4 regions of the Calothrix sp. NIES-2100 genome follow, and region 4 is predicted to be linked to each of the others. Evidence: predicted binding sites of a transcription regulator. Region 4 holds the regulator's gene; each other region holds the start of a gene.

Region 1 (7,603 bases), 2.5 Mb from region 4:
CTCCTTATGTCGTCGCTGTTCAACCTACCACACCCACACCTGTGGCAGTAACAATTCCTCAAGGAACTGCTATCCCTGTGAAGTACGATAAGGCTGAGAAAATTCTTGTCACTAAGGATGAAACAGTACCTTTGACACTGACAGTAGCCCAAAACGTGATCACCCAAGAAGGATCTGTAGTAATTCCGGCTGGTAGTCAGGTAATTGGTCAACTTAAACCTGCTCAAGCTGGTGGTTCTCAATTCGTTGCCCAAAAACTAGTTTTAACCACAGGTCAAGAATATCAGCTCAACGCTACATCGGAAGTGATTACCAAAACAGAAACCGTTAAAAAAGGTACAAGTACTGGTGCCATTATCAAGAATACTGTATTGGGTGCAGGCGCTGCCGCTGCCGTATCTGCCGTCACAGGCGATCGCGCTATTGCTACAGAAGAAGTATTGGGTGGCGCTGGTATAGGTGCATTAATTGGGCTGTTCTTTGGTAAGAACAGTGTTGACTTAATTGCTATCGATCCAGACACCGACTTGCAAATGACAATCAATCAAAACTTGTTAGTTTCACTCAGATAGTCAATGGTCAATGGTCAATGGTCAATGGTCATTGGTCAATGGTCAAGAAATTCTAGACTGTACACTTTTGACTATGGACTATGGACTCTTGACTCTGGACAACTGACAACTGACTATTGACAACTGACTAATTCTCAACTTCTGGCAACCAAATAATAAATGTAGTTCCCGGTGTTTTGGGTGATGTGATTGTGGAATTAATCGCAGGGCTAAAGACTTCAATTTTGCCCTGCATTTGCTCTATTAACTGTTTGGCGATCGCTAACCCCAAACCTGTACCAGGAATCTCTGTTTGCGCCTGTACGCCCCGGTAATGGCGTTCTCCAATATGTTCTAAATCTTCTGTGGGAATACCGGGGCCTGTGTCACTAATGGCGATTCCCTGTAAGTTATCTTTTTCTTGCCCTACCTGGATCAAAATCTTGCCCCCAGCAGGGGTGTATTTTAAAGCATTATCGATAATATTGCTGAAAACTTCTCGTAAAGCTTTGACGTTAACCCGGACTAAAGGTAAATTTCGCGGAATTTTCGTGATGATTTGCAAATTGCGTTCTTGGGCGATCGCCCTAGCAGATACTAATAATGGTGCGAGTAAATCATAAGCCGTACAGTCAGTAGCTTTTTCTCCTGTTCCTGGCAATAACAGGGCAAGTTTTGGTTCTTTTTGGATAGTTGCTTCTACAACTACTTCAGTTTCTGGAAGCGTATGAGGTGCTAAATCTGGTGGTGTTAGCTCAATTACTTGATCGAACTGTTGGAGTAATTCTTGCAGGCGATCGCTTTCGCGAATGATATTACCAGCCACATCCCGGTTAGGATCGCCCGCTCGCAACCGTTTCATCAGCAGTTTACCAAAGGTTCTGATTGCCGTTAGCGGGTTGCGAAACTGGTGCAAGAGGTTATCTAGTAAATCCCGCTGCTGTTCTTGCAGGATTTGTTGTTGATGCAATTGCTGCTGCAACCAAGCTCGACGCTGATCTAAAATACAGGCGATCGCTAGAGTTTGGGCTATCCTTTGAATCTCGCTTTGTTCCTGCTCATTCCATGTCCTGTCTTCCCTACCTGTCACCAGTAACCCCATCATCACACCCTCATGAATTAGGGGTAAAACAATTTGGTTCTCACTGAGTAAATATTCTTTTGATGTCTCAGGCTCCGGTGATGAACTGGAGGATTCTGCCACCCCTGTCAATAATTTTCCCTGATTCGGGGGTAATGCCAAAACATTCCGTACCTTCAGTTGCTCTGGGGTTTTTAGCCCAGCAGTCCCCTCAACTTGCCTTAATATAGACGTCTCTGGGTATACCACCACCGGAATCAGTTTTGCCTCACCTGTCGGAGCCTCTACCAATTCTTGCGTTAAGTAGACCACACTTAACGATGCTCCTAGCCCTTGGGTTAACAGTGCTATTTGCTCTCGGCATAGAGCAACAAAATCAGAACTGGCAGACATTAACATTTTTCAGATTTTTGCTCAAGTTTATAGAATTTGAGGGTAGATTAAAGAAGAGGGTAATTTTTTCCTCGCCTATTTAATAAAGCTTAACTAAATCTTCTTAGTAATGCTTTGCCCCAGGGAATAATATATTCCCTAATTTTGATTTTTCTACTTTTAAAGATTTGATTTTTGTTGTATCAAAAGCTTAAAAACTATTGATTTTTTGAACTAGAACTTATATAATTACGACGGATTTTGTAGCTATCACTACAATCTATAGCTTGAAAGAGGAGGAAAATAGGTTGGCAAGGAGACGTAAACGGAAAAGTCGTCGTCGCCAAGAAGGGCGACGAATCTTAGAACATGTGCCTCAATATAGCATCGAAAGTGGTGAAGAAAAACCTGTGACAGCAGCAAGAAAGTTTATTCAAGCTGAAGGAATCGCACCACCTGCTTTGCTACTTGTAAAGCGGAACGAACACACCACAGACCGTTATTTCTGGGCAGAAAAGGGACTGTTCGGTGCTCAATACGTAGAAGAGAACCATTTTTTGTTTCCCAGCCTCAGGACCCTAGAAGCTCCTACTGGACAGGAAACGCTAGCTTTAGCTAGTCGCTGAACTAACAGTGGTTATCTTACGCATTTATGTGACTTCTGACAACCATTTAACTGGCAAAATTGCTCACGTTATGCAAAAAATTCATTTTTTTTAGTTTGTAGCTGATTTGCCTAGAGAGCTATTCCAGGTAATTGGACAGTCAACTTGTCTCAAACCAAACTGGTTTGCATGGGTTGATTTATAGCCTCAAGATCAACAAGGAAGTCAGCTGCAAGCGAAAAGTGTTTACTAGCGTGAGCTAACTTGCAAGTTAATTTGATAGATTGCTCAAGACGCTTTGTCAACAGCTATAGTTTTTTTCCCTACGACTTCGTATCGTAGGGAAACTGACATATTATAGATTGTAATTTCACATCCTTAATGTGTGTTTCCGGAAAATGTTAGCTTTCTTTCCGTCAGCCCCACACCATAACGCGTTCGCGTAGCGTCTCGTAGAGAAGCGGTTGGTGTGGGAATATAAGGCTTATAAAAACGAAACACCGCCGGACTGAGGGAAAGTCTAAGCGACTGCCATCACAGTAGTTGTAAGACACAAACCCTTGGTAAAAGCGCCTGAGAAAGAGGGAACGAACACGGTCACTGGCAGGCTATTGCCGTAAGTTAGACACCAAACTGTGTTGGAAGCAAAACAATCAAACTGCCTTGGGAAACAGGGCGGCTGCGCGGGTTCTCCCTGGAGGAGATAAACGGCTTTGCCGAGAGACGCTGTGTAAGACTCTGATCTTCTTGAGTGACGAACACAGAGCAACGGCGAGACGCGAAGCCTCAACTTGAGCTTAGCTTAGTTGAGGTACTTCAGATGTAGTGCCTTCTGCAACTCTATGAGTTCGTCTCGATGAGCAGTTACAGTTATTTTACTTGAGGAGTGTTGCTGATTCAGGATTGTTTCCATTTTGAGCGATACTTTCTCAAGTCTCCCAGCTTTTTTCCAATAATAAATACCACTCATAGGAGAGAGCAGTAGTAGCCCTAAAAAAATGGTACTAAGGCTCGGAAAAAGCATTGACAAAACCAGAGATAGACAAATCAAACCAGTAAATGCTAGCAGTGTTAAAAACACAGCTAAAAACCAGCTTGGTTTAACAAACCCTTCAAAAGTCACTTGGTTTTGTTCGCGGTCTACCGCTGCCACTCGATAAGACCGTCCGCGAAAATACTCCTTGAGTTGAGGCATTAAAGTAGCTTCGTCTTCCTCAGATATCAGTTGTGCTGTCTTTGTACGCTCTTTAGTAGAGGCACGAATAAAGAAAAACAGCCCAACCGACAACAACAAGGTAAGTAGGAAGGTAGATGGCAGAATAGCAGTATCCATAACTAAAAAAGTTACTATTTGATTGGAGGGGACTTATTCATTCCTTTATCAATTATTAGTTAATTTGTTCTTTGATGTATGTAATTGAGCCAAAGCTGAGCTAAATCCTGGGATTGAGCTTGCCATTCTGGAGAAACTTGGTACATCCGCCTAGGGCGTCCCCGCCCTTCGAGTTTCTTCCAGTATCCATTTATTGCCCTCTGGTCTTCGAGAAATTTGATCGCACTGTACAGTACGGTATCCGAAAGCCGATAGGTTGGATATTCAGTCTCCAGTCGCTGGATCAACTCGGTTCCGTAAGATTCACCTTGTATCAAAACATACAGTATGTAACAAACTGCTAGTTCCTGACAAAGGTAAGTTGGCGGAGGATTCTCAAAGAATTGATATATATCCTCAAGTTTCATAATTAGTGAATGGCTAAAAAATGCCTTAGGGTGAGATCTACTATGCTAGTAGTCAGTATATAAAAATACTTACGCTTAAGTAAGTACACAACGCTACTTAGGCATAATTTACAAAGCGTAGACATCATAAAAGATATCCCACGCCACTTGAAGTTGTAGGACGAGTGTGTGAGTTTCAGGGAAACAGAATATGCATCCCTGCCCAAGCTCAAGACGATGTGGTGAGGAGCAATTTAAGATATTGGCAAAGCCAATGCCTTAGTGTCAAGTGATGCCGAGCTGGTTAGAACTGCTTAAGCATAAGATGCCATCGAAGAAATTTTACAGGTAAAATGCAGTTTTGTCTGCAAAAGTTAATAAACACTTTTTTTACAATGATTATGCCAGTGCAAACCTTAAAATATGGGGACTAGGGATTAGGGGCTAGGGGCTAAGGACTAGAGACAAGGAGAGAAGTCTGAGCGCCGGCGTCCGGCGATGGCTTCTCCCAAAGGGAGACGCTGCGCGAACGACGAACAGAACTTCGGAGGGACAAGGAGGACAAGGTGAAACAGCGCTGCGGGAGGGTTTCCCTCCGCAGGCGACTGCGAACCCGAAGGGAGGACAAGGAAGAAATAACTAATGACAAATGACAAATGCTTTAATACCCAATCCCCTTTCCCCGATATATTTTGAAGCGGCTAGCAAATTGGTAATCAGTTTATGTCACAAAACCCCGACATTACATCATCTTCATCTACTCTTCGGGCAATTGCCCAGAAGTTTCGCCTGATAGGTTGGATTAGTTTTTGGATTCAGTTGGTACTAGGCGTAGTTTCTGGCGTGATTTTGTTGCTATTTGCTATTTCTAGCCAAAGACCTGGTAGCGCGGGGAATAATGCGGGAGCAGGGTTTGGCATTTTCCTGGCAATTTGTGGGCTGGTTACCTTGGGTGTAGGAATTTATCTAGCTTTCCGTTACACCAAACTAGGCGCTCAACTACTATCTGCTAATCCCAACAACCGACCGCGTAAAAGCGAAACGGTACAAGTATTGCGCTTAGGAGTGATAGTAAATTTGGTAGGAATACTATTGACTCTTTTAGGGGCACAGGCGATCGTGGGAACTTTAGCAGCAAGAGCCATTACCCAAACTCAATTTATTTTTTCTACCCAAGGGAACCAACCATTTATTAGTGGTTTGGATATGTTTGTCGTACAGGCAAACACTAATACTGTGATGGCTCACTTTGGAGGCTTACTTGCGTCGCTTTGGCTTCTCAATCGAATTACTAAACCTTAGCATTGGGCATTGGGCATTGGGCATTGGGCATATCTCCCCCTTGTCCCTCCGAAGTTCTGTTCGTCGTTCGCGCAGCGTCTCCCTTTGGGAGAAGACGTTGGCGTTCGCGCAGCGTCTCCCCTTGGGAGAAGCCAGACGCTCCTTCGTCACTAACGCTTCGCTAACGCCGGACGCCGGCGCTCAGACTTCTCTCCTTGTCTCCCTCATCCCGCTAGCCTAAGCGTCCCTATTTTCAAAATAGGTTTCAAAATAGACGGAATTTAATTAAATTTTGTATTGTAAATCCTGTTATGTCAGGCCAAAATCAGTATATGCTGATGTGTTGGCAGGAGATACTAGGCAAAAGATAAAAGAAAAATCTGTGCTGGATATTAAGCAAATAAGGGAAAACCCCCAATTAGTTCAACAACGGTTGAGTAATCGTAGTGGTAAATACGATATTCAACCAATATTAGAGTTAAATCAAAAACAACGGGAACTGGAGGCAACACGCAGTCAACTCCAAGCCCGGAGTAACGAAATAGGTAAAATTGTTGGGCAAAAGATTAAATCTGGAATCGATGCTCAGTCTCCAGAACTTCAATCTTTGCGGGATGACGGGAATTCTATCAAAACTCAATTGAGCGAACTGGAGCCACAAGAAAAAGCTCTCAAAGCGGAAATTGAGCAACTAGTGCTTGCACTCCCCAATTTGCCTAGTGAGTCCACACCCGTCGGTAAGACTGAAGAAGAGAATGTAGAAGTCCGACGGTGGGGCGATGAATATCTTCCTCAGAACCCGAATATTCTCCCCCATTGGGAAATTGGCGAAAAGCTAGGTATTCTCAATGTGGCGCGGGCTGTCAAAATTGCTCAAAGTCGCTTTGTGAACCTCATCGGTGCTGGTGCGGCGTTGGAGAGGGCTTTAATTCAATTTATGCTGGCGCGTCAAATTGAAGCGGGTTACTTAGAAGTCAGTCCGCCAATTTTGGTAAATAGCGAGTCTTTGACAGCAACCGGTCAATTACCCAAGTTTGCTGAAGACAGCTTTAAATGTGCTGATGATGATTTGTGGTTAATTCCGACAGCAGAAGTTCCGGTTACCAACCTCTACCGGGGAGAGATTCTGGCTGCGGAAGAGTTACCTATTTACCATTGCGCGTACACTCCCTGTTTTCGTCGCGAGGCTGGGAGTTATGGGCGAGATATGCGGGGATTAATTCGCTTGCATCAATTCAATAAAGTGGAATTGGTGAAATTTGTCCATCCTAGTACTTCCTTTGATGAACTAGAAAAACTGGTGGGGAATGCGGAAACTATTTTACAAGCGTTGCGATTACCTTACCGAGTCATCAATTTATGCACTGGTGATTTAGGATTTTCTTCTACCAAAACCTATGATTTAGAGGTGTGGTTACCTTCTTCAGGGAAATACCGAGAAATTTCCAGTTGTTCCAATTTTATTGACTTCCAGGCTCGACGGGCTGATATTCGCTTTAAAGAAGCAGGGAAAAAAGGCACTCAGTTTGTGCATACCCTAAATGGTTCTGGTTTGGCTGTAGGCAGGACTATGGCGGCAATTTTGGAGAATTATCAACAATCCGATGGGACGATATTGATACCAGAAGTCTTGCAACCTTACTTAGGGCGGGAGGTATTGTAGTCAATAGTCATTGGTCATTGGTCATTGGTCATTGGTCAAGAATTTCTCGACTGTTGACTGTTGACTGTTGACTGTTGACTGTTGACTGTTGACCTTAAGAGGGAAAATCTTCAATTCCAGGGTGTCAAGACCAATGCTAACCATTTACACATTTTAGAATGGAAATATGTATATAGCTTTATATCTTGTTTGATCTATGTCAGTTTTAGCAGCGATCGCAGTTTTGGCTGTTTTGATCTTGGTACACGAACTAGGACATTTCATTGCAGCACGTTCTCAGGGCATTCATGTTAACCGGTTTTCTTTAGGTTTTGGCCCGGTTCTTTGGAAA
Region 2 (7,603 bases), 360 kb from region 4:
GGGGATTGAAAGACACCGTAATTAGGCGATTATTGGCTGACTTGAGAGGAACTAATACCACCAGTTCTCAAGATATGGCGCGAGTATTGGCTTTGTTAGTTAATAACAAGCTGGTTTCTCTTTCAAGCAAAGAACAAGCTTTAGATATTTTGCGTCACACTAGTATTCACACTCTGCTTCCTGCTGGTTTAGGAAAAGGCGCTGTTATCGCCAATAAAACCGGAGATATCGGTTTTCTCATTGGCGATGCGGGATTTGTCACTATGCCCAATGGTAAGCGTTACTTAGCAGCTATTTTTGTCAAACGTCCTTACAAAGATTCGCGCGGTAGAGACTTTATTCGCCAGGTTTCCCAGCTTGTTTACAATTACCTCAATCAGCCCAATCCTGTGGCTGGGGTTAGTTCTCGTGACAACGGGAATTTCTAGAACATTGAAATACTAGTTGTTAAGACTACCCCTTTCAAGGTGGTTAAAAATGTTGGTAAAAAAATGCCTTTTTAATCTCTTATCTGTGTGTTCTCTGTGACTCTGTGGTTAAATAAAATATTTTTGCACCGCCTTCGCGCAGCGTCTCGCAGAGAAGACGCAAAGGACGCAGAGAAGAAAGCAAAGATTTTTCGAGTCACCTTGAAAGGGCTACTTGTTAGGACTTACGGATTGATAAAAAATACCAAATATGTATAGTCGGAAAAACACATTTGTCTCTGGGGTTTAGCACTGTTAAACCCTGCATAGCGCGGATCTATCCTCAAACTAAAATTGCTGCTAACAAAAATAGGCTGTCTACCAAAATGGTGCTTAAAACGGCACCGCTAAAGGCATACCAGTGTCGTTGCTTTTTAAATAAGGGTACAATCCCAAAAGTTAACAGTACCAAAGCGAGAGTTACTGCCCAACCTTCCCCCCAAGGTGTTTGTACTTGCAGGACGGCAGTTTGTAAAATTGGTGAGACGCGATCGGGTTCTACTTGCATGATTTGCCGCCAATAGGGCATTAAATCTACTACATAAAAATACACATCCGTTAAGACTGTACCGAATAAAGAACCTAAATAAAACCAGTTACCAACTTTGCCCCAATTCCGCGCCAGACACCAACAGGCGAAGGGTAACCCTATAGACTCTACTGGTAAATGCCATAGAGGTTCCCAACGTAACCATCCCCAGTAAATTGCGCCTGCTAGCCAACTCCAGCTAAAACCCAGCAGTAAATCACCCCAAAGATAAGTTGCAGGACGTGACATTAAGGTAAAACTTAGCCATACCCACAATCCTGTCATCGCCAAACTTAAACTTGGTAGCGATCGCACTAGTGGTGCTTCAATAAACACTGGTACAGATACCAAAAACACCGCCGCCGCCAGCACTAGCCAAACTTTTGTGGAAGCTGGAGCAATTGGCAGATTGGGAGATTGCGAGAGTGTCGTCTCTAATTCACCGATGCCTTTGCGCCCCTGATTAATGCTGAGACCTTCTGTATCAATAGAGGCAGTAGAAGTACTGTATGAGGTCAATGTATTATTAATCAACGTTTTTAATAATTGTTACTAAACTTTATCTTACTTAAGATATCACACCGCAGAATCCCCCCCAGGGGCATATTTATTTTACCTGATTTTTCGAGAAATGGAGGGGGGCAGAGGGGGATGAGGGGGGTGTGGGGAGATGATGAAGACAAATGTCCAATGACAAATGACAAATGACAAATGACAAATGACTAATTAGCGATCGCACAAACTTTAAAAGATTGTCGTCAAGGCTTAATCTATTTCAGAGAAACTCTAGCTATTAACCGCTACTCTCAAAATTGGAGAGTGCTAAATTAATGGCGCGTCTTTGTGGGGATAAATGACAACCCGCAGTTTTGTTTTATGTTTATCCTGGCAAGTTACCCAGGTAGTTGTTTGTTTAATTGGTTGTAGTGTCAGCGATCGCAGGTAAACTGATGGCTTTATTCAAACGTCAATGGTTCGTAATGTTAAGTGCGGTATCTGCTACTGTCTCAGTAGCCGCATTTCCGCTGCAAGTTCTCAGCGCCGAGCCTAACGGGGCGGCTGATGGGGTGCAGCAAATGAATATTTTGCAAGCGATTATTTTAGGTTTCGTCCAAGGAATGACGGAATTCTTACCAATTAGTAGCACAGCCCATTTAAAAGTTGTACCTGTGGTGCTGGGTTGGGGTGATCCGGGGGTCGCTTTTACAGCAATTATTCAATTGGGTAGTATTGCTGCTGTGCTGTGGTACTTCTGGCCAGACTTGGCACGAATTGTTAAAGGATCGGTAAGAGCGATCGCCCTTAAAGATTATCATGACTATGACTTGCGGCTGGCTTTGGGGATAATGTTGGGGACTTTGCCAATTATTTTCTTTGGACTGTTAATCAAAAAATTAATTCCTGATTATGATAATTCTCCGATCAGAAGCTTAAGTGCGATCGCCATTGCTTCTATAGTTATGTCGCTGTTGCTGGGATTGGCGGAACAACTAGGTAAACGTGAACGCAACTTTGAAAAGCTGACAATGAATGATGGGCTATTAATGGGTTTGGCGCAATGTTTAGCATTAATCCCTGGTGTATCGCGTTCTGGTTCTACCCTGACAGGGGGGTTATTTATGGGATTAGAACGGGAAACAGCCGCGAGGTTTTCGTTTTTGCTAGGGATTCCCGCCATTACTCTCGCCGGGTTAGTTGAGTTAAAAGATGTTTTAGGCGCAGGATTAAGTAGTGCAGCCATGATTCCCTTAGTTGCAGGCGTGATTTCGGCTACCATTTTCTCCTATATTGCGATCGCCGGATTACTAAGCTTCCTCAAAACCCGCAGCACCTGGGTGTTTATTTGGTATCGATTGGCATTTGGTGTCGCCATACTAGGGGCAATTAGTGCCGGTTTGTTGAAGAATATTTAATAAAAAACAGTGGTCAGATGCACTGACCACTGTAGCAGCAAAAAATATTGACACAATTGCACAAAAATGCAATTTTAAAATCTGTGCTTAAGAGGTTGTTTGAAAAGTTTTTGAGGGCTAAAAATTATGCCAATCGCCTCACCATAATACGTATCATTGCAAGATAAATAAAAGTCTCGGATGTTTCGGGCAATAACTCATAATCGCGAACTAATCGGCGACATCCCATGAGCCAACCAAAAGTTCGCTCTACAACCCAACGTTTTTTGAGCAACACAAAACCCTTAGCCTCTTGCGATCGCAAAACTACCTGCACAATCCAACGGCAAACATTCATCACCCACTGCATAAAAGGTTCTCCATCAAAACCACCATCTACCCAGATGGTTGTCAAACGAGATATCTTTTGATGAGACTGTTTGACCCGTTTGAGAACTTGTTTTCCTCCTTCTCGTTCAGCTACATTGGCTGCGGTGACTAAAACCCTCAACACTAATCCCAAGGTATCGACGGTCATAAATCGCTTACGTCCTTTGGTCTTTTTACCTGCATCAAAACCAACTAACTTGCTGACCATTGCGGCGCTTTTCACGCTTTGACTGTGAATTATTGCCTCGGATGGGCGCTTGTTGGCGTTGATTTTCTATCCGAACCCATTGTCTCAGGCTGTCATGAATTTTTAGCCAAGTTCCATCTTTACGCCAGTTCCCAATTGTGTGTAGACCGTCTGCCAAGCTGGAAAGTCTCCAGGCAGCGGTAAGCGAAGCTATGCCGAAGGCTTATCGCCATCTAACTCCTTCTACCAAAATGTAGAAAATCGCGTTAATCACCTCCCACATATTGACTTCACGTTTTCGACCACCTGGTTTCGCTTCCGGAATTAGGTCACTAATCAATTTATATTGCTCTAAACTCAGGTTGCTCTTGTATGCTTTACTCATACCACTCTCTCGGTGCTGTTTGTTATCTATTCACAGCGTATACTGAGAGAGCTTTTTTACAACATTCCCGACTTTTCAAACAACCTCTAAGCAATGACAACAATGTCACTATAAGTCAAAGAAGGCTTGGAACTTAGTACAGCAATTTGCGTAGCTGCAAGAGCGCCTGTACCATCAATGTCAAACAATAAATCTCCAGTAGTCGAGTTATAGATAAAGCGATCGGAAGCATCACCCGCAGCTGTGCCTAAGACAAATTGCTCAGATGTAATTGTTGCACCTGCTACTAAACCACCACCAAAACCAGAGGCAGAAACATACATTTTGTCGCCTTGACTACTCAAGAAATCAGTAATAACATCAATCCCTTGATTAGCAGCATTCACAGTAAATTTGTCTGCTCCAGTGCTACCTGTTAGCGTATCATTGCCTAAACCTCCAGTTAGAATATCATCACCAGCCCCACCATTAATGCTGTCATTGCCTGCACCACCGAGTATGGTATCGTTACCGGAACCTGTAGTAATGGTGTCGTTTTTACTCGTGCCTGTGACTTGGAAACGATTGATGTTGTTGAAGTAGATGTAATCGAGATAGCTGCTGCTGGCTGCTTGATAACGGTAGGCACTGCCATAGGACTCGCCGCTACTATAGCTGTAAGCACTGAAATACATCTGTTGACCGACATCATCTACAGAGTAGTCCACAATCAGCAGGTCATCACCTGTACCGCCATCAGCGCGGTCGTCTGTGCCTAACCCCAGGTTGATGGTGTCGTTGCCGGAACCTGTGTTGATGGTGTCGTTGCGACGGTAGATAGCAGCGTTGACTGTGGTGGGTTGGTTAATGCTGTCGTTACCCGAACCTGTGGTGATGCTGAATTCTTCAAAGTTTGTCGCGGTGACTCCACCCAAGGTGAAGTTACTGCCCAGTAAGCCCAAGGTCTGGTTACCGCTTATGCTGGATAGGTCGAGGATTAATCGGTCACTGCCTGCACCGCCATCGACGATATCTGTTCCGCCACCACCGTTGATAGTGTCGTTGCCGTCGCCACCATTAATGCTGTCATTACCTAAACCACCATTAATGCTGTCATTGCCTGCACCACCGTTAACGGTATCGTTACCGGAACCTGTAGTAATGCTGTCGTTTTTACTCGTGCCTGTGACTTGGAAACGGTTGATGTTGTTGAAGTAGATGTAGTCCAGATAGCTGCTAGTAGCTGCTTGATAACGGTAGGCACTACCATAAGACTCGCCAGTACTGTAGCTGTTGGCAGAAAAGTACATCTGTCTACCCACATCATCTACAGAGTAGTCCACAATCAGCAGGTCATCGCCTGTACCGCCATCAGCACGGTCGTCTGTGCCTAACCCCAGGTTGATGGTGTCGTTGCCGGAACCTGTGTTGAAGGTGTCGTTGCGCCGATAGATAGCTGAGTTGACTGTGGTCGGTTGGTTGATGCTGTCGTTACCCGAACCTGTGGTGATGGTGTATTCTTCAAAGTTTGTGGCACTGACTCCGCCCAAAGTTAAGCTACTGCCCAGTAAGCCCAAGGTCTGGTTACCGCTTATGCTGGATAGGTCGAGGATTAATCGGTCACTGCCTGCACCGCCATCGACGATATCTGTTCCGCCACCACCGTTGATAGTGTCGTTGCCGTCGCCACCATTAATGCTGTCATTACCTAAACCACCATTAATGCTGTCATTGCCTGCACCACCGTTCACGGTATCGTTACCGGAACCTGTAGTAATGCTGTCGTTTTTACTCGTGCCTGTGACTTGGAAACGGTTGATGTTGTTGAAGTAGATGTAGTCCAGATAGCTGCTAGTAGCTGCTTGATAACGGTAGGCACTACCATAAGACTCGCCAGTACTGTAGCTGTTGGCAGAAAAGTACATCTGTCTACCCACATCATCTACAGAGTAGTCCACAATCAGCAGGTCATCGCCTGTACCGCCATCAGCACGGTCGTCTGTGCCTAACCCCAGGTTGATGGTGTCGTTGCCGGAACCTGTGTTGAAGGTGTCGTTGCGCCGATAGATAGCTGAGTTGACTGTGGTCGGTTGGTTGATGCTGTCGTTACCCGCACCTGTGGTGATGGTGTATTCTTCAAAGTTTGTGGCACTGACTCCGCCCAAAGTCAAGCTACTGCCCAGTAAGCCCAAGGTCTGGTTACCGCTTATGCTGGATAGGTCGAGGATTAATCGGTCACTGCCTGCACCGCCATCGACGATATCTGTTCCGCCACCACCGTTGATAGTGTCGTTGCCGTCGCCACCATTAATGCTGTCATTACCTAAACCACCATTAATGCTGTCATTGCCTGCACCACCGTTCACGGTATCGTTACCGGAACCTGTAGTAATGCTGTCGTTTTTACTCGTGCCTGTGACTTGGAAACGGTTGATGTTGTTGAAGTAGATGTAATCGAGATAGCTGCTGCTGGCTGCTTGATAACGGTAGGCACTGCCATAGGACTCGCCGCTACTATAGCTGTAAGCACTGAAATACATCTGTCTACCCACATCATCTACAGAGTAGTCCACAATCAGCAGGTCATCACCTGTACCGCCATCAGCACGGTCGTCTGTGCCTAACCCCAGGTTGATGGTGTCGTTGCCGGAACCTGTGTTGAAGGTGTCGTTGCGACGGTAGATAGCAGCGTTGACTGTGGTGGGTTGGTTAATGCTGTCGTTGCCGGAACCTGTGATGATGCTGAATTCTTCAAAGTTTGTGGCACTGACAACACCGGGAATAGTTATATCCCCACTTATAACACCGAAGGTGCGCCCAGTCGTTTCAGTAGACAAATCCAAAACTAGACGATCGCTACCTACTCCTCCATCTACTGTATCGTTGCCAGCACCAACTGTAATAGTGTCGTTGCCATCACCGCCATTAATGCTGTCGTTACCTGTACCACCATTGATGGTATCGTTACCTGCACCACCGTTAATGGTATCGTTGCCTGCACCTGTGGTAATAGTGTCGTTTTTGCTTGTACCTGTAATTTGGAAGCGGTTGATGCCATTGAAGGAGATTGAATCAATCCAAGTTCCTGTTGTCGATGTACGTCCGGCACTTCCTGAAGTGCCTTCAGTTCCTGTATAGCTGTTGAAGGTCATCCCATTCCCGACATCATCAATCGAGTAGTCGAGGATAAGCAGGTCGTCTCCTGCACCACCATCGGCGCGATCGTTCAAGCCTAAACCTGGATTAATAGTGTCATTACCTGCACCGCCATTGAATGTATCATTGCTGCGGTAAACTACTCCCCCAATTAAAGCTGCTTGCAAAACTTGGTCATTACCGCTACCTGTAGTAATGGTGAAATTCTCAAAATTAGTGGCTGTAACAATTCCAGGCAAATTAATTCCACCACTGGGGTTGGTAATTGTCAGATTAATTGTTTGACCTGATAAATCCAGATTGACAGTATCATTACCACTGCCACCATCCAGGGTATCAATTCCCAATCCACCCCTGATGATGTCATTACCATCATTACCACTAACCTTGTCATTACCAAATCCACCATCTAAATCATCATCACCACTACCACCACTAATTACATCATCACCGTTACCACCGTTAATTCGGTCATTGCCTAAGCCACCATTGATAATGTCATTACCGGATGTTCCACCAATTACGTCATCTGCAATGCCTAAAAAGTTTGGTTGACGTAAAGCATTGAGATAACCTGAAAGTTGACTAGAAGCTAAAGCTTGGTTGATGCGTTGATCA
Region 3 (7,603 bases), 2.0 Mb from region 4:
GAACCCATAAACAAAACGCTTCCTGTCTGATTATCCCGAATAGCGCAAAAGAAGGGACGGTCAACAATCATTTTGAATGGTTCTGGTTTTTGCATGGCAGATGTTGCCACTATTGATACTGAAGTTGATGCTGCGGCTTCAGTTCCTTCTTCATTAACTTCTACAAAGGTTTTATGCTTCACCTGGCTAATCGTCAGGTTTTTACCGATTCCAGAGAAATTCGCTTTGGTGCTAAAAGCTTCTTCCATACCTAAAGCTTTTAGTGCATCGTTGAGGGTAACTTCATAGTCTGTTTTAAACCGAGGTAACTTAATTGAGCCTTCCCGCTTGCGAAACTGAGTCATCCATTGTTCCCAGTTCTCAGCATTCAAGTTTTGATATAAGGCTTGCAAATTTGAGTTTGGTTTAGGCAAAAAGATATAAAGGCTGACTTTACCATCTTTACCGTAAGGTAAACTTATTGCCTGAAATTGTTCATTTTCTTGGTATTTGTAATCGCCATCTTGCGACATAATTGGGTGATTTTTTTGTTTGCCAGATGCTAGGTTAAAGGGCAATGTAGCCGTTTTACTTTTATCAAATTCGTTGCTCCATTGTCCTTTAAAATATATGGCATTTATCAGAAATAACATTTGATTTGGATCAAGATTATCAACTATTTTGTTGATTTTGCCTTGGGTATTATCCTTGACCCAGCTATTGATAATATTTGGTGCTGATGCATCCTTAAAATTTAAATTAGTCACCTGAGCTTGATAGAAATCCTGGTTTCTCTGGAGAAAATCTGACTGTAAGCTAGCATCTTTATTAGCCCAAAGCGAGTTAGCGATAGTCAGTTTTACATCGTTATCAGGATTTTCTAATAGCTTCTTTAATGCTGCGTAAGATGAGTTAATTTCTGACAAATTCATCCCCTGTAATTCCAGGGTTTTTGCCATCGATTTTTGTGTAGAACCGCTAGCTCCATTGTAGGTCATGGCTAAGGCGATCGCGACACTCGAAGGCGAAACAAAAACGTTCTTTTCACTACTTTCGGTTTTCAGAATTTCTGAAAACAGTTTAAAGCCAAATTTATTGTTAGCATTAACTAATTTTGTATCAGGCTTAACTGTTTTTTTTTGCACAGGAGACTCTGAACTAGGCAAAGAAGATTGGGCTAGTACGCTCGTATCGCCATTAACCTGAGAACAGCCTAATACACCCAAAAGTACAACGCCAGCCGCCGCCAGCACGTAACGTCTTCCTAACCGAACACCGTAACGTCTTTGCAAGAAATTTTCTTTCACACCACTACCACTAAATTTCTGCCGATTCATTCTGCCACCTCGTTCGCCATAGATTTTTAGCCGTCTTTCAAGTTGGACGCTAATGACCTGTTAATTGTTAACTATGGCATTTACAGCAGCCGAAGAAGTTGGCTGTTACAGTTTTGGTAACAGTAAATAATTTCCAGAATTCAATAAAAGTTATGCCAGCTACTATTTGCTAATTGAGACAACAATATACATGGATAATTCGCCAGTATTTCCTGGTTTTTGAATAATCGTATGTTAGGCTACAAAAGCGCAGAAAATTAGAATTTTTTTGAAGGATGAAAAGGGCATTGGGCATTGGTCAATAGTCAATAGTCAATAGTCAATGGTTGTTTGTCTCCCCACACTCCCTCATCCCCCGGTTGGTGAGCGTTCGCGTAGCGTCTCGCAGAGAAGTCGAACCACATCCCCCTCATCCCCCTCATCCCCTAGTCTCTAGCCCCTAGGTACAGTCCACCAAGCTAAACCATAGCTTTCCGTGGCTTCGTTAACTTGTTGGCGCATCTGGACACGAATTTTGTAATTTCCATCCGCAGGAATAGGACAAAAAATGTGTTCTACGCTATCAATTGGGCTGATAGATGAGCAAACAGTACCAGCATCTGTATTTTGAGCATCAGCTTTTACTAGATACAGGTCGAGGTTATTCAAACCGCGATCGCGAAAACTATCTCCAACATCATAAAGTTCATTTTTATTGCGATCGTTGAGTTCTACCAATCTGTCCCAAGTTAAAGTAATCGCCACAAAACTTCCCCCTTTTAAGGGTTTTGCTAGCACATATTCTACAGGGGCAAGCATATCTACTGTCCGGTAATCCCAACCAATCGCAGGTACGGGAGTTGATGGCTGCCATTGACCGACGCTAAATTGTTGATAAGCGCGGAATGCATTCAAATGACCTGTTCCCATTTGAGAATCCAAGGGAATTTTTGGATCTTGATAAGCATCAGAAGCCAGCCAGTCTTGATTTTGTTTATCAATCAGTGTCCGAGTCATTCCTAAGCGCAAGCCATCACCGCTATCTTTGAGCTTATCGGCAGAATTGAGCAATACAGCTTTCATTACTTGATGACGGCGAGAATCGATACTCCAATTAGGTTGTTTTGTCCGTAACTGGCGATCGCCAAATTCCTGCAACAAAGCCACGGTAGCTGTAACGTGAGGTGCTGCAAAACTTGTACCTGTGACCTTATTCACTTTACCATCGGGATTGAGCAGAACAATATTACTGCCCGGTGCAACTAAATTGATCGCACGACGATTACCAATATTAAACTCCTTCCCCGCTAGCCTACCAGTGACTCCTTGGGAAGCACCCGCCAGATTAGAAACGTCAACTTTATTAAAAATCCCTTCTCGGCGGGATGAAAAAGCCACGTTCACTCCATTAAAATTATCTGTAGGAATGGGAATACCACCTTTGCCCTGGTTACCTGCGATCGCATACACAACATCATGAACACGGCTCGACCAGTCAATACACAGAGTCAGTAAAGCATTGCCATCTAAAATAGCTTCTGGGCGCGGATCGCGGTTTAAAGGTTCACCAAAACTAAAATTGATGGCGCGAACATCACCACCATTTTGCAGTGCAATGTGTTGTGCTGACAAACATTCCTCCGGTTGTCCCATATTTTTAGTCGAGCCAACAGCCGAAGAATACAGCCGCGCCTCTGGAGCAACTCCCGGCCAAGCCTTGTCATTACTAACCATCACACCAGCAACATTATAGGCATGGGGGTCAACGCCACTATTTGATTTCGCTGGGCCATTACGTAAAAAAATGCCTGCTAGGGATATAGCACGATTTTTAGATACCGCTTTATCCCAACCAAACATTCCCGGACGCCCGATTTCTACCTGACCAATAGCAATTTTACGACCGCTTAAATTATAAGGAGGTAGGTGTAGCCTCAGAGCATCAATACCATTAGTTCCTAAAGATGTTTGTAAAGCTGAAGCCAGTACTGGCACACTCAAACAAGAAGCACTCAGTCCCCAAAATAGCCAAGTTAGTTTTTTAGTCATTTGTCAGTTGTCAGTTGTCATTTGTCATTTGTCATTTGTCTCCCTCATCCCCCTCATCTCCCTCATCCCCCTAGCCCCTACAAAGCCGGGGATCAAATTTATGAGCGATCGCTAAATATTTTGTTACAATACTTACAGACGAGGATGCTTCAAAACCCACTAGCCATGACCCAAAACCTATCTCAAAAGCCCATTGTTATTGCTCCATCTATCCTATCAGCCGATTTTAGCCGTCTAGGTGACGAAATTCGCGCAGTAGACGCAGCTGGAGCAGATTGGATTCATGTTGATGTAATGGACGGTCGTTTTGTACCTAATATTACGATAGGTCCTCTGGTTGTGGAGGCGATTCGTCCGGTGACAACCAAACCACTTGATGTCCACTTAATGATTGTGGAACCAGAAAAGTATGTAGAGGGCTTTGCGAAAGCGGGTGCTGACATTATCTCCGTACACGCCGAACATAATGCTTCGCCCCACCTACACCGCACTCTGGGACAAATCAAAGAACTTGGTAAAAAAGCAGGAGTTGTACTTAATCCTTCCACACCTTTGGAATTTATTGAGTATGTATTGGAACTCTGCGATTTAATCCTGATTATGAGCGTCAACCCTGGTTTTGGCGGTCAAAGTTTTATTCCCGGTGTAGTACCCAAGATCCAAAAGCTACGTCAAATGTGTGATGAACGCGGACTCGATCCTTGGATTGAAGTCGATGGCGGACTCAAAGCCAATAATACTTGGCAGGTTTTGGAAGCTGGCGCTAATGCGATCGTTGCTGGTTCAGCTGTATTTAACGCTCCAGATTATGCGCAAGCGATTACAGCAATTCGTAACAGCAAGCGTCCAGCGCCGGAATTAGCTAAGGTTTAATCCTTTTTGGATTAAATATTCGGTCAAAAATGAAAGTAGGCTGAACAATGTTCATCCTACTTTTTTTGCTCGTAATTTTGCACTTGATGGTCTATCTCATTAATTTTGAGGAGTTTGTATTCATCTATTCAGTGCTTCTCAATCCACTGAATAAATTCCTGAATACGAACTTATGCAGTATTTTCTCAGCTTTTATCTACTAATTCTTGCCCATTGGGTTGCTTTCCAAAAACTGAAAAATAAAGCTGCTGAAACCAGAGCACCAAGATTCCATTTCACAGAATTCTTGACTAAGTTTAGACGCTGAGAAGATTCAGTAGCCTGTGCTTGGTTCTTAATTTGTGATTTAGCTTTAGTAACTTCTGTCAAAATTTGATTTTTTACTTCATCAGGACTTTTACCATCTAATGAGCGCCCTTGTCCCTTTAAAAAATTACCTATTTGTTCTGGTGTAGCTTTGCTTAGCTGCTGTTCTACCTGTTCTGCTTGGGTTAGTTGTTGTTTGGATATATTGGTAATCTGCGCTGCACTTTGTTTACTGAGACGAACAGTGTTACCAATTCCTAAAGGTATGAGTAATAAAAAGATGACGGCTAACAATAAAGTTAACCAAGATATCAGCTTCAGACTCAGGAATTCCCATTTGCTTCGGGAATACAGTTCTCCATAAAATATCAGCGCTAAACCGATTAAAGGTACTGGTACTCGTTCCACAAGTGCGCCAAAAGTTTGAAATTCCCAAGCAGGATTCATAAAGTTTGGTGGAACGAACATCTCAACAACATCGAACAAAGCCAATATTAGTAAGCCGTAGCCCAGTATTCGCAAAATCTTCGTTGAGCCTGTTTGGCTGAAAGCAAACTCTTGTAACTCTTGTACTAAAGCGGGAATGAATTTATCACTACTTGATTTAGTCATGTTCCTTATACAGTAAAAAAGAAAGATCCCAAATGAGGAGAATCTAAGGTTTTTTTATTCAGGTTTTGCCACTATTAATTCCCATAACACCTTTGAGTTAGAGAAATTGGCAATATACCTTTTACTTGCAACCATTGTCTAGTTCTTACCTCTATCTGCTCCTAGCTCTAGCTAGGAGAAAAAGCATTATCGTCTGTCTTTTGGTGTGAGGCTATGCATATGTGGTCTTTACACAACGCAACATTATAAGATTCGCGTTGAGACTGTTCTGGTTTTGGCTTCTTGATAGTTGTCGTCAAAAAAACTTTCACTAAAACAAAGAGGACGCTACCTAAAGTTATAGCCAAAAACACTATTCGCAGTTGTTTCCACAGAGTCATCACCTTTAAAACTCCGCAACATCATCAATTTGTTCATTCCTGCTCTTGTAGCAGGAACAGGTAGTATGACACCAAAATCAGCACTGCGTAGGCGTAGCCCGTCGTAGACATCGCCACTAAGGAAAAGTATAAAAGCTAATGACAGTTTTTACTCATCAATAAAAGTTTTACCGTCTCAAACCCCTGACAAACCATCATTCTGTTTCTTGAGGATACAGCCATCGATCACAATCAGTGAAGTATTTCATCTTTGTTTTATCTTAGCTGTAGTAATTATTTTACGTATTTATCCTGAAGAATACGTAGCTATTATTACGTAGTTTTGTATTTTTAATCAAGAATTTTGCTTTATCTTAATACAATCTTTAATTTCATTTGTTTTTGGAAATTAACTTTATGTAGTGTCTAAAGTCAGTTTACATAAGGTTTACATCGAAAAAAAAAGATGCTTTTTAGATAAATTTTACATAAAATTATCTAAACTTTGCATAAAATTGTCTAAAACGCAGTTAAAAAGTATGTTTTTATACTAGCAATTTGCTAGTATTAATCACTGTGCTGAAAAAAATGCATGGGTGGGAATATTAGATACACAAATATTTAATTTATACATAAATACTTAAATTCCCAAAACCCATCACATACTTGATTTAAATGCAACTATGTATTAGTTGTAGCTTTTTGTTGCTGCTTTTGTTTGCGACGCAAAGCCACACCAAAAGCGCCCGCTGTCAATGTACCAAAAATAGTCAAAGGTTCCGGGACAGAGTTGGAGGGTTCCACTACTGGAGCCTGAGTAACTTTAATGATGCTAGATTTAATTCCCTGTTTAAAGTCATAATAGTTGTCGTTAGGGTCTACATCATCAAGTTGGTAAACAACTTCTTGGGTATTCACAAGGCTGGTATAAAAGTTATCAAGATTTGATTTATCAGTGACATGGAACCAGCCTGTATCCAAAGTATTACTGCGGAAACCACCACCGCTCACACCAGCAGCAGCTTCATTTCCTAGAGCATCCGTATTTTGAGTAATTACACTGCCCCAGTTACCAAAGTTAATGTTATTTACCAGCAGTGTATTGTCATTATGATCAAAGTTGCCTACCCCTGTGTCACCATCAAAAAGGGTAAAACGAACAGCCAGTTCTTTAATACCACCCCCAAGTGCATCTATGATTGTCGAGGTAAAACCGCTTTGGATACCGATAGTCCCAGGATTACCTTCATAATCAGCTGGCTTACCATTATTGAAACGGCCTTTGAATAACTTATTGCTTCCCAATTGGCTAGTTACCCGTGAATTGTTCTGACCAATAAGATCCAAAACAATTCCACCTACTGGAGTGATTTCAGTGGGTAAAACTCCTTTAGCTGTAGGCGAGGTACTCGTTAAACTTGCAGCCTGCGCTGACTCTGCTGCTGAGAAAGTTGCCAAACTGAGAACAGTTACTGTTGCTACTTTCCACAATTTTTTTCTGATTTTAAATCTAGTCATTGCACTTCTGCTCATTACTAATAATCAAGTTGGATGCTCAATGTACCCACGGTAAAATTTGCTAGTACCGCAAAACACTTTGCACAAGTAATCGATTAGCTGGCGACAGTCAGAGGATGTATTAAAAATCTTCTTGTCGGTAGCAAAATCTTCTATATCCCCTTGTCCAAGGGAACTTTGATTCTGATCTATTTCCAAAGGATGCTAGGAATCAATAAGTACAAAAATACAGCCAAGCACTTTTCAAACAACCTCTAAAGAAGGCTCTTCGATTGGTACACAATTTTTCAACAGTCAAACCAAACTTCTACATCTCAGCAGTAATCAGTAATTTTTAATATAAAGAACTCAGTAAAATCAACTAATTAGCCCGAAGTTCATGAAAACTTTAGGGTAATTTTTTTGCAAAAAATATTACAAGCCTTAATCTGTAAAGATTAAGAACTGGTTAATTTAAAAAATTGGATATAAAATTTACATAAATTTAGAGGAATTTATCCAGAAATTTACTATTTCCGGAGTAAATTTTTTACATAAACTTGCCTATATATCAAAAATCAAGGTGAGTATTACTCACCTTGATTTTAAGTA
Region 4 (7,603 bases):
CTTACAAATGGACATGAAAATCTCCGGTTTGTCTTTGGACATTATCGCCCAAGCCGTCCACCAAGCCAAATCAGCTAGGTTGCACATTTTGGACAAAATGCTGCAAACCATCGACCAACCGCGCACAGAAACTTCACCCTATGCCCCACGTCTGTTGACCATTAAGATCGATCCAGACATGATTGGTCTGGTGATTGGGCCGGGAGGCAAGACAATTAAAGGCATCACTGAAGAAACAGGTGCAAAAGTTGACATCGAAGATGATGGCACAGTCACAATTTCTGCTGTGGATGAAAGCAAAGCTAAGAAAGCCAGAAATATCATCCAAGGCATGACCCGCAAACTGCACGAAGGTGATGTGTATGTGGGACGAGTGACTCGGATTATACCTATAGGTGCTTTTGTGGAATTTTTGCCTGGGAAAGAAGGTATGATTCACATTTCTCAACTCGCTGACTACCGGGTTGGCAAAGTTGAGGATGAAGTAGCTGTTGGTGATGAAGTGATTGTCAAAGTACGCGAAATTGACAACAAAGGTCGGATTAACCTCACACGTTTAGGTATCCATCCTGACCAAGCAGCTGCGGCGCGAGAAGCAGCAGCAGTAAATCGGTAAATCGATTTGGGATTTTAGATTGAATCTAAAATCCGCGATGCCTTAGGGCAAGGCATCGCTGTATGCTTCTCTAATTCAGCTTTTAAAATTATTAAAGCCGCAGGACTGAAGTCGCGGCTAAAAAACTAACCCTGTGTAGACAGGCTCGATGTAATTAAGTTTAGGTGAATCGCAGCCGCACGACTGAAGTCACGGCTACAAGAATAAAGCCTGCGGCCGCAGGCTAGTGGTTCATCGCATAAGTTATGAAGCGTTGCGAGGGTTCAGATCCCCGACTTCTTTAAGAAGTCGGGGATCTAGCAGCAGAGCAAAATTAATGCGATGAACCACTAGATTGAATTAAATAACATTTTGTAGTCATAAAAAACGTGACTGGCACTATTCACTTTCCAGCTTTAATACGACGTTCTGATTGTATCTTGCCGCCATTTCTTCGGCTTTTTCATAGACAACCAATGGGTCTTTTAACATATCACCTGGTTCAGGCTCTAAATCGCTAGTCGAGAGTGATACTCGCCCTTTTTCAACATCAATCCAGATAATTATTGCTCTTACCCAGTGACCTACTTGAAAAACCTGCTCTGGATGCTCAACAGTTTGTTGAGAAATTGCGTTTATATGTAGTAGCGCAAAATATCCCCCAATATCAACGAAGACACCATACCACCTAATTCCACGGATACTGCCATCTACAAGTTGACCAAGCTTAAACGTTTTCAATCTTGCTTTTGCTAAAGCACTACGATTATAAGATGTTCGTCTTTCTATAAAGTTCTCATGCAGTCCATATTTTTTGTTGATTTCAATTCTTCGCTTCTCATACCAACTTGCATCAAATTCACCTAAAGCAATATCGATTGGTAAATTTTTGTAGAAGCTGACAAGTGCATAAGCTTCTGTGATTTGACCGTTAGCTGTTAATTGTGTAGTCCATAGCAGTACATCATGTAGAATTACCAGCCATTGCTGTTCTAGGGTGAGTTGGTTCCATACGGTTTCACGTCCAGTTTCGGGAACCCTACCATGTCCTCCCCTGTAAATTGCTAAACGTGTTCGCCAATTTTGACCAGATATATTATATGGTTTGAGCAAAGCTCCCCAATTTGTATTGCTCAGATCATCAATGTCTGACCATTGTAATGGTTGATACTCATCTTGAATAAATTTGATGATTCCATGATGAAAAGCCTCGATTAATTCAGAACGCTCAGTAGTAATCTTGAGGCGTGTTGTAGTATCATTCCCACACATCCACGGCTCAATTCGGAATTGCACAAGTAGATCGCTCAAATACTCAGCTATCAGCTCTACTCCATGACCTTCCTCATCTATTATCATTTTTGCGGGTAGTTGGGAGTCTCGAATTTGCCCCAGCCAGATGTACAGTTCTTGATAAGGATCGAATATACATGATGTCCAAATTTGAGTGCAAATATCATCAGCTTCTATCCTGAGCAAAATCGATCCTCGGAAAATACGTTCATTCGAGGATTGCTTCAGGGTCACTCTCATTGATTCAAAACAATATATGGTGAATCACTCACAGTCAAAACCAATTTAGCACAATCTTTTTAAATGTATTGATTGCACTTTGGGGTTGTCAGCCAGCTTCCCGATCAAGGGGAAAATTAGCTCAGCATATAAATGCTGTACAAGCCTATACCGCCACGCAATGCTTCGCGGCACATTCTCCGTATTTATAGGGTATTTTCCTATTCTCTTTTCAAAATACTCATTTTGTCAGTTTCTCAATTTACGCTATGTTTGGTATTAAAAGAATTAGCCTACGTGGTTAACTTTAATTCCCAACTTAACATACAGCATTGTGAGTGCTAAACGTCTGCCAGAAACCATCGCCCATGTCAAAATTACCCGCCAATCTTGGCAACACGGCTTCCTTGAGGGCGAAGTGAGTGCGGGTGAGTATGAATGGCAGTTCCAATGGCATTTTCGCCGGGGAGAACTGTCTGTGAAGCCTTCCCAAGGTCGCGCTTTAATTAAAGAACCTCTGGGGCGCTTCTTGGAGAAACAAGATTACCAGTTGGAGCCTGGAGGCGACTATGCTTTCACTATCCGCGCTGAACTTTAGGTATTCCTAACTATTGTTACCTGTTAACTGTTAACTGATTCGGCTAAACGATTTAAGTACCTTTCAATTAAAAGAATGGCAACAATATCATCTATCGGTCGTGGGGGTTGTCGCATACCCTGGGGTAATAGTTTTGTCAGTCCTTTGGGAGGGTACATTTGCCAATAGCGATCGCGTGCTTCTAAAGTAGTGTAGCGTTCATCAATTAACACAATATTTAGCGGTTCTACTAATTCTTGAAGCAGTCTTTTTTTCCACTGCTTCGCTGTAGTTTGGTCGCCCATCACCATTAAGGATATAGGGAACTGCTGACGAAGGGTTTCAATGGTAGCGATCGCTTCATTTGCAATCACAACTTGGTGATAATGTATTTGCCGATCCAGTCCGATCACCGCCATACCACACTTATCTCGACCGGGATCAAAGCCTAAAATGACTGGTTGTGTCGGTGAGAATTCACGAAGAGTCATAAGCAATTCAAAATTTAAACAATTGGGCATTGGGCATTGGGCATGGGGCATTGAAAACAATTTTGGATTTTGGATTTTAAATTTTAGATTAGAATCCAAAAGACGCTCGTGGACTCGCTAACGCTGCGCTATCGCAAATCTAAAATCTAAAATTCCTTGTCCTCCTTGTCTCCCTTGTCCCCCTTCCTTCATCTCCTAACCCCTCGCCCCTAATCCCTGAATACTTTTTTTAAGTGCTAAAAATAACTTGACCGTTAATTATTGCCACTAACTTTACTCTCAGTGGCCCGGCTGTAAAAGTGTCTTCAGCCGCGATCGCTTTAATCTCTAAAGGTTGATCAAATTGTTTGAGTTGGGCAAAAAAGCGCAGAAAAGTACCTTCTACTTGCACATTTTCAATAATTCCCGCATTACGGGCACGAAATTGGGAAGCGGAAATCAGCAAATCAATCCGCTGTCTTAGCTGATAAGATGTCATGATTTTGGGATCGGCGGTAGTCGTAGCTAGTACCTGTCCCCCAGAAAAGACTAGTTGGTTTTTTGCTGTATCGGTAAAAAATTCTATCTGCTTTTCACCCCTCACGTAATTACCAGCAGAGAAAATTCGGATGACATATTGACGACCATCATTAATCTGCTTGATCAATTGCTCGATTCTATCCTGGGTAACATGGAGTATTTGGACATTATTTCCTGTATTTGTCCCAGGTTCAGCTAATTCGAGGATAGCATTTTGATTAGCTTCGTTGAGCAGTTGGATAACTGCTTGACGGGCTTCTGTGGGTTGGTTAACCTGAACCACAGCCGCAGATAGAACTTGGCCTCGCACCAAAGCCAATTTCCCTAAACGTAGGTCACGGTAAGACTGATAATATTTTTCCAGCCTAGCAACTTCCTGCTCTAGGTAGTTCTGTTGCTTTTCCAATTCTTTGAGACGAGATTCTCGTTTAGCAATTACCTGTTCACGGGTTGCAACTTCTAAATTGCGCTGTTGAATCAGTTTATCTAACTGGGAAATTTTTTGGTCTCGCTGTTCAATTGCTTCTTGGCGGTTGGCGAGTTCGCGATCGCGGTTAGCAATAGCTGTTTTGGCTTCGTCAATCGCTTTTTTTGCTTCGGCGTAGAGTCTTTGGCGTTCTATCTTCCGTTGTTCGATTTCCGCCAAGAGATTCTTTTTCTCGTCGTAAACGCTTTGCAGTTCCGCTATTGCTTTTTGATATTGAGCTACAACTTGTCCTAGTTGAGTTTGAGTGCGGTTTAATTGAGCTTGGGTTTGGGCTTGTTGAGTTTGAGTACGGTTGAGTTGGGCTTGGGTAGCCTGTTGTTTAGCATTCGCCGCTTGTAAGGACTGATTAATCGCTTGTAAGTCTTTTTGAGCTTGGGCTTGTGCTGTCCTCGCTTGGTTCAACTCACTTTCTACTTGACTTTTCTGGGTTTCTGTGGTTTTTAGCTGTTCGCGTTTATTTCTCAGATCCCTTTGAATATCCTCTAACTCAAAAACCCCTTTGCGCAATCCTTCATCCGCAGCAAATAAAATTGCCAGAGTTGATGCTGAAATTAAAGTACCAGTAAAAATAGTTACTACTACTGCCGTATTTTTAGGACGTAACTTAAATAGAGAGAGGCGCGCCTTGCCAACTCGTGTGCCGATGCGATCGCCGACAGTGGCAAGCATGCCCCCCAGAATTAAAATTGCTGCAATGAGGATGTACCCGGTGGTCATCTTCAGCTACCGAAATGCTTCCAGATACAGCCTACTACTTTCAACCATTTTTTGTGGGGGATATAGAGATTGACAATAGCTGAATTTACTTGCTTGGCGTGTCATTTGTCAGTTATAGGGGTTTAGCAATGCTAAACCCGTACTTGTCAGTTGTTTTTGATGAAAGTTTTATGCACCGTTTCCTTGTCGCAGCCCTGCGGTCTTTTTGGTTTCCACTCTGGAGCAACTGGACTGGCGGTACATAGATTCAAAGCAACTGACCGCTGACAACATCAAGAGTCCGCTTTTGGGTGGAGATATTTAGTCAATTTTGAGATCTACCTCCATTATCGGTGTTATCTCTCAAAACACAACACCTGCCACCTCTGCTTCCCCCAATTGCTTTTAAGTGAATTGCCTACTTAAGGTAACAGGTTTATGCACAGTAATCTTTTTTTTGTGGATAGAAATCATTTTTTTCTCACGTAAATCTCCAAGTAACCTAGTCACCGTAACGCGAGTAGAACCGATTGCTTCCGCGATCGCCTGATGAGATAGCTTCAGATCAATTGTGATCCCATCAGCGCAAGGAACACCAAAATCTCGACAGAGAATTAACAAAAAACTTACTAACCTTGAACCCATATCTCGGTGTGCAAGAGTTTCAATCATCATCTCTGTTTGTAAAATTCGCGAAGACAGACCTCGCAGCATTAACATTGATAATTCTGGGTTTTCCTTGAGTGCTTGCTCCACCTGTTCAATTGGAGCTGACAGTAATTCTACAGGGGTAAATGCAACGGCATGGTAAAATCTATCGGACTTGTTTCCTGTCAGCAATGACAGCACACCAAAAACGCTATTTTCCCGCAGCAGTGCTACTGTGATTTCTTCTCCTGCTTCATACACCCTAGAAAGCTTAACAGCACCTTTTAAAAGAAAATAAACTCTTTCAGCAGGATCGCCAGGAAAAAAGATCGTTTTATTGCGTTCAAACGTTTCTACAACCGGCGGAAACGCTCCAGTTGCCATCTGACGAAAAACATTTGCTAGGGCTTTATCTTGTGTCACGATCATCTCCCTTCCCCTACCCAATGCCGGAAAAACAAAAACTGATTACCTAAGAATACACCTGAAAAATCAATAAAGCACCGTCAACCTTTCTGTACTTTCCTATACTCAAAATTCCTGCTTCCCAGTTATTTGTTTATCATGATACATAATTATTGATATTTTTAGCTAGTACTTTTTGAAAAGCTACATATCATAGGTGTATTCAACAGGTTTTTTAAAGATAAAATCAAGATATCTTGAGAATTTATTAAGAAATAAACAGTAATTTTATTGCATTTCGCGTGTCAGTTGTCATTTGTCAGTTGTCAGTTGTTTTTTTGGATCTGGTTTAATACCACGTCCCCTTGTCGGCGGTTTTTATATATTTTTTCCACTGTCCACTGTACGGGCGGGTTCACAGATATCCTCACCGATCAACAATGATTTAAATAAACCCGCCCCTACAAAAACTCCGATTCTTGAGTGGAGTTTTTTATTGTTGTAAATACTCTTACCAATAATCATTTTTACAAATCCTGTGTAAAACAAAGTCAAAGTAGCCTCAGATTCTAGTATGCTCTAGCATGATTGTTCACATGAAAAATTTATATGCTCAATCTGACTGGAAAAAATGCCCTAGTTACAGGTATTGCAAATAACCGCTCAATCGCCTGGGGAATCGCTCAACAACTACACAAAGCTGGAGCGAACTTAGGTATTACCTATTTGCCAGATGAGCGAGGCAAAATGGAGAAAAAAGTTGCCGAATTGGTAGAACCCCTCAACCCCAGCTTATTCCTGCCATGTGATGTCCAAAACGATGAACAGATTCAGTCTACCTTTGAAACCATCGGCAGTCAGTGGGGAAAGCTAGACATTCTTATCCACTGTCTTGCTTTTGCTAATAAAGACGATTTGAGCGGAGATTTTAGCCAAACATCACGTACTGGCTTCAGCACAGCACTACAAATTAGTACTTATTCACTAGTACAGTTAAGTGGTGCAGCCAAACCGTTAATGACCGAAGGCGGAAGTATCCTCACCCTCTCATATTTAGGTAGCATTAGGGCAATCCCTAATTATAACATTATGGGAGTCGCCAAGGCAGGTTTAGAAGCAAGTGTACGTTACCTAGCTGCTGAACTCGGCCCACAAAATATTCGGGTAAATGCCATCTCTGCTGGCCCCATTCGTACTTTAGCCTCTAGTGCGGTGGGAGGCATTTTGGATATGATTCATCATGTGGAGCAAGTTGCACCCCTGCGACGTACAGTCACCCAGTTAGAAGTAGGAAACACTGCGGCTTTCTTATGTAGCGATTTGTCCAGCGGAATTACTGGGCAAGTCATATATGTGGATGCAGGATATGAAATCATGGGAATGTAGTTAGTCATTGGGCATTGGGCATTGGGCAATAGTCAATAGTCCTCCTTGTCCCCCTTGTCTCCCTTGTCCCCCTCATCCCCCTCATCTCCCTCATCCCCCTCATCTCCCTCATCCCCAATCCTCATTAGCTATGCAAATCAGTGATCGTCAAGTTAACATCTCCCAATACGACCAATCTAGTCCCAGCCCTCGGATTGCTTCTGTTCATCGCACTACTGGTGAAACCGATGTTCAAGTTACGGTTAACCTCGATGGTACAGGAATCTGTAAGGCAGCAACTGGCATTC

What was found. The regulator NtcA, encoded in region 4, controls nitrogen genes in cyanobacteria. The targets are predictions, from matches to a motif close to TNTGTANNNNNNNNTACANA.
Region 1: the regulator NtcA is predicted to act here: its motif matches at 2,265-2,284, upstream of AACU32_RS14150 (DUF3155 domain-containing protein).
Region 2: the regulator NtcA is predicted to act here: its motif matches at 1,533-1,552, upstream of AACU32_RS22560 (DUF3120 domain-containing protein).
Region 3: the regulator NtcA is predicted to act here: its motif matches at 3,464-3,483, upstream of rpe (ribulose-phosphate 3-epimerase).

What each region holds. Positions count from the first base shown of each region.
Region 1 covers NZ_CAWNLA010000001.1:3,379,133-3,386,735, forward strand. The annotation lists gene AACU32_RS14140 (S-layer homology domain-containing protein) at 1-572, shown strand, start outside; gene AACU32_RS14145 (sensor histidine kinase) at 700-2,031, opposite strand; gene AACU32_RS14150 (DUF3155 domain-containing protein) at 2,313-2,630, shown strand; gene AACU32_RS14155 (cofactor assembly of complex C subunit B) at 3,412-3,942, opposite strand; gene AACU32_RS14160 (PadR family transcriptional regulator) at 4,002-4,349, opposite strand; gene AACU32_RS14165 (DUF3611 family protein) at 5,052-5,630, shown strand; gene serS (serine--tRNA ligase) at 5,992-7,272, shown strand; gene rseP (RIP metalloprotease RseP) at 7,469-7,603, shown strand, end outside.
Region 2 covers NZ_CAWNLA010000001.1:5,528,047-5,535,649, reverse strand. The annotation lists gene AACU32_RS22565 (serine hydrolase) at 1-428, shown strand, start outside; gene AACU32_RS22560 (DUF3120 domain-containing protein) at 751-1,530, opposite strand; gene AACU32_RS22555 (undecaprenyl-diphosphate phosphatase) at 1,947-2,909, shown strand; partial or broken gene AACU32_RS22550 (IS5 family transposase) at 3,034-3,850, opposite strand; gene AACU32_RS22545 (RHS repeat-associated core domain-containing protein) at 3,937-7,603, opposite strand, start outside.
Region 3 covers NZ_CAWNLA010000001.1:7,909,894-7,917,496, reverse strand. The annotation lists gene AACU32_RS32255 (serpin family protein) at 1-1,316, opposite strand, end outside; gene AACU32_RS32250 (S8 family serine peptidase) at 1,749-3,344, opposite strand; gene rpe (ribulose-phosphate 3-epimerase) at 3,510-4,217, shown strand; gene hpsJ-A (HpsJ-like protein, cyanoexosortase A-associated) at 4,410-5,135, opposite strand; gene AACU32_RS32235 (PEP-CTERM sorting domain-containing protein) at 6,176-7,012, opposite strand.
Region 4 covers NZ_CAWNLA010000001.1:5,891,216-5,898,818, reverse strand. The annotation lists gene AACU32_RS23960 (polyribonucleotide nucleotidyltransferase) at 1-616, shown strand, start outside; gene AACU32_RS23955 (S1 RNA-binding domain-containing protein) at 995-2,074, opposite strand; gene AACU32_RS23950 (DUF3146 family protein) at 2,442-2,705, shown strand; gene AACU32_RS23945 (pre-16S rRNA-processing nuclease YqgF) at 2,729-3,175, opposite strand; gene AACU32_RS23940 (DUF3084 domain-containing protein) at 3,405-4,898, opposite strand; gene ntcA (global nitrogen regulator NtcA) at 5,283-5,954, opposite strand; gene fabI (enoyl-ACP reductase FabI) at 6,540-7,316, shown strand; gene hisB (imidazoleglycerol-phosphate dehydratase HisB) at 7,447-7,603, shown strand, end outside.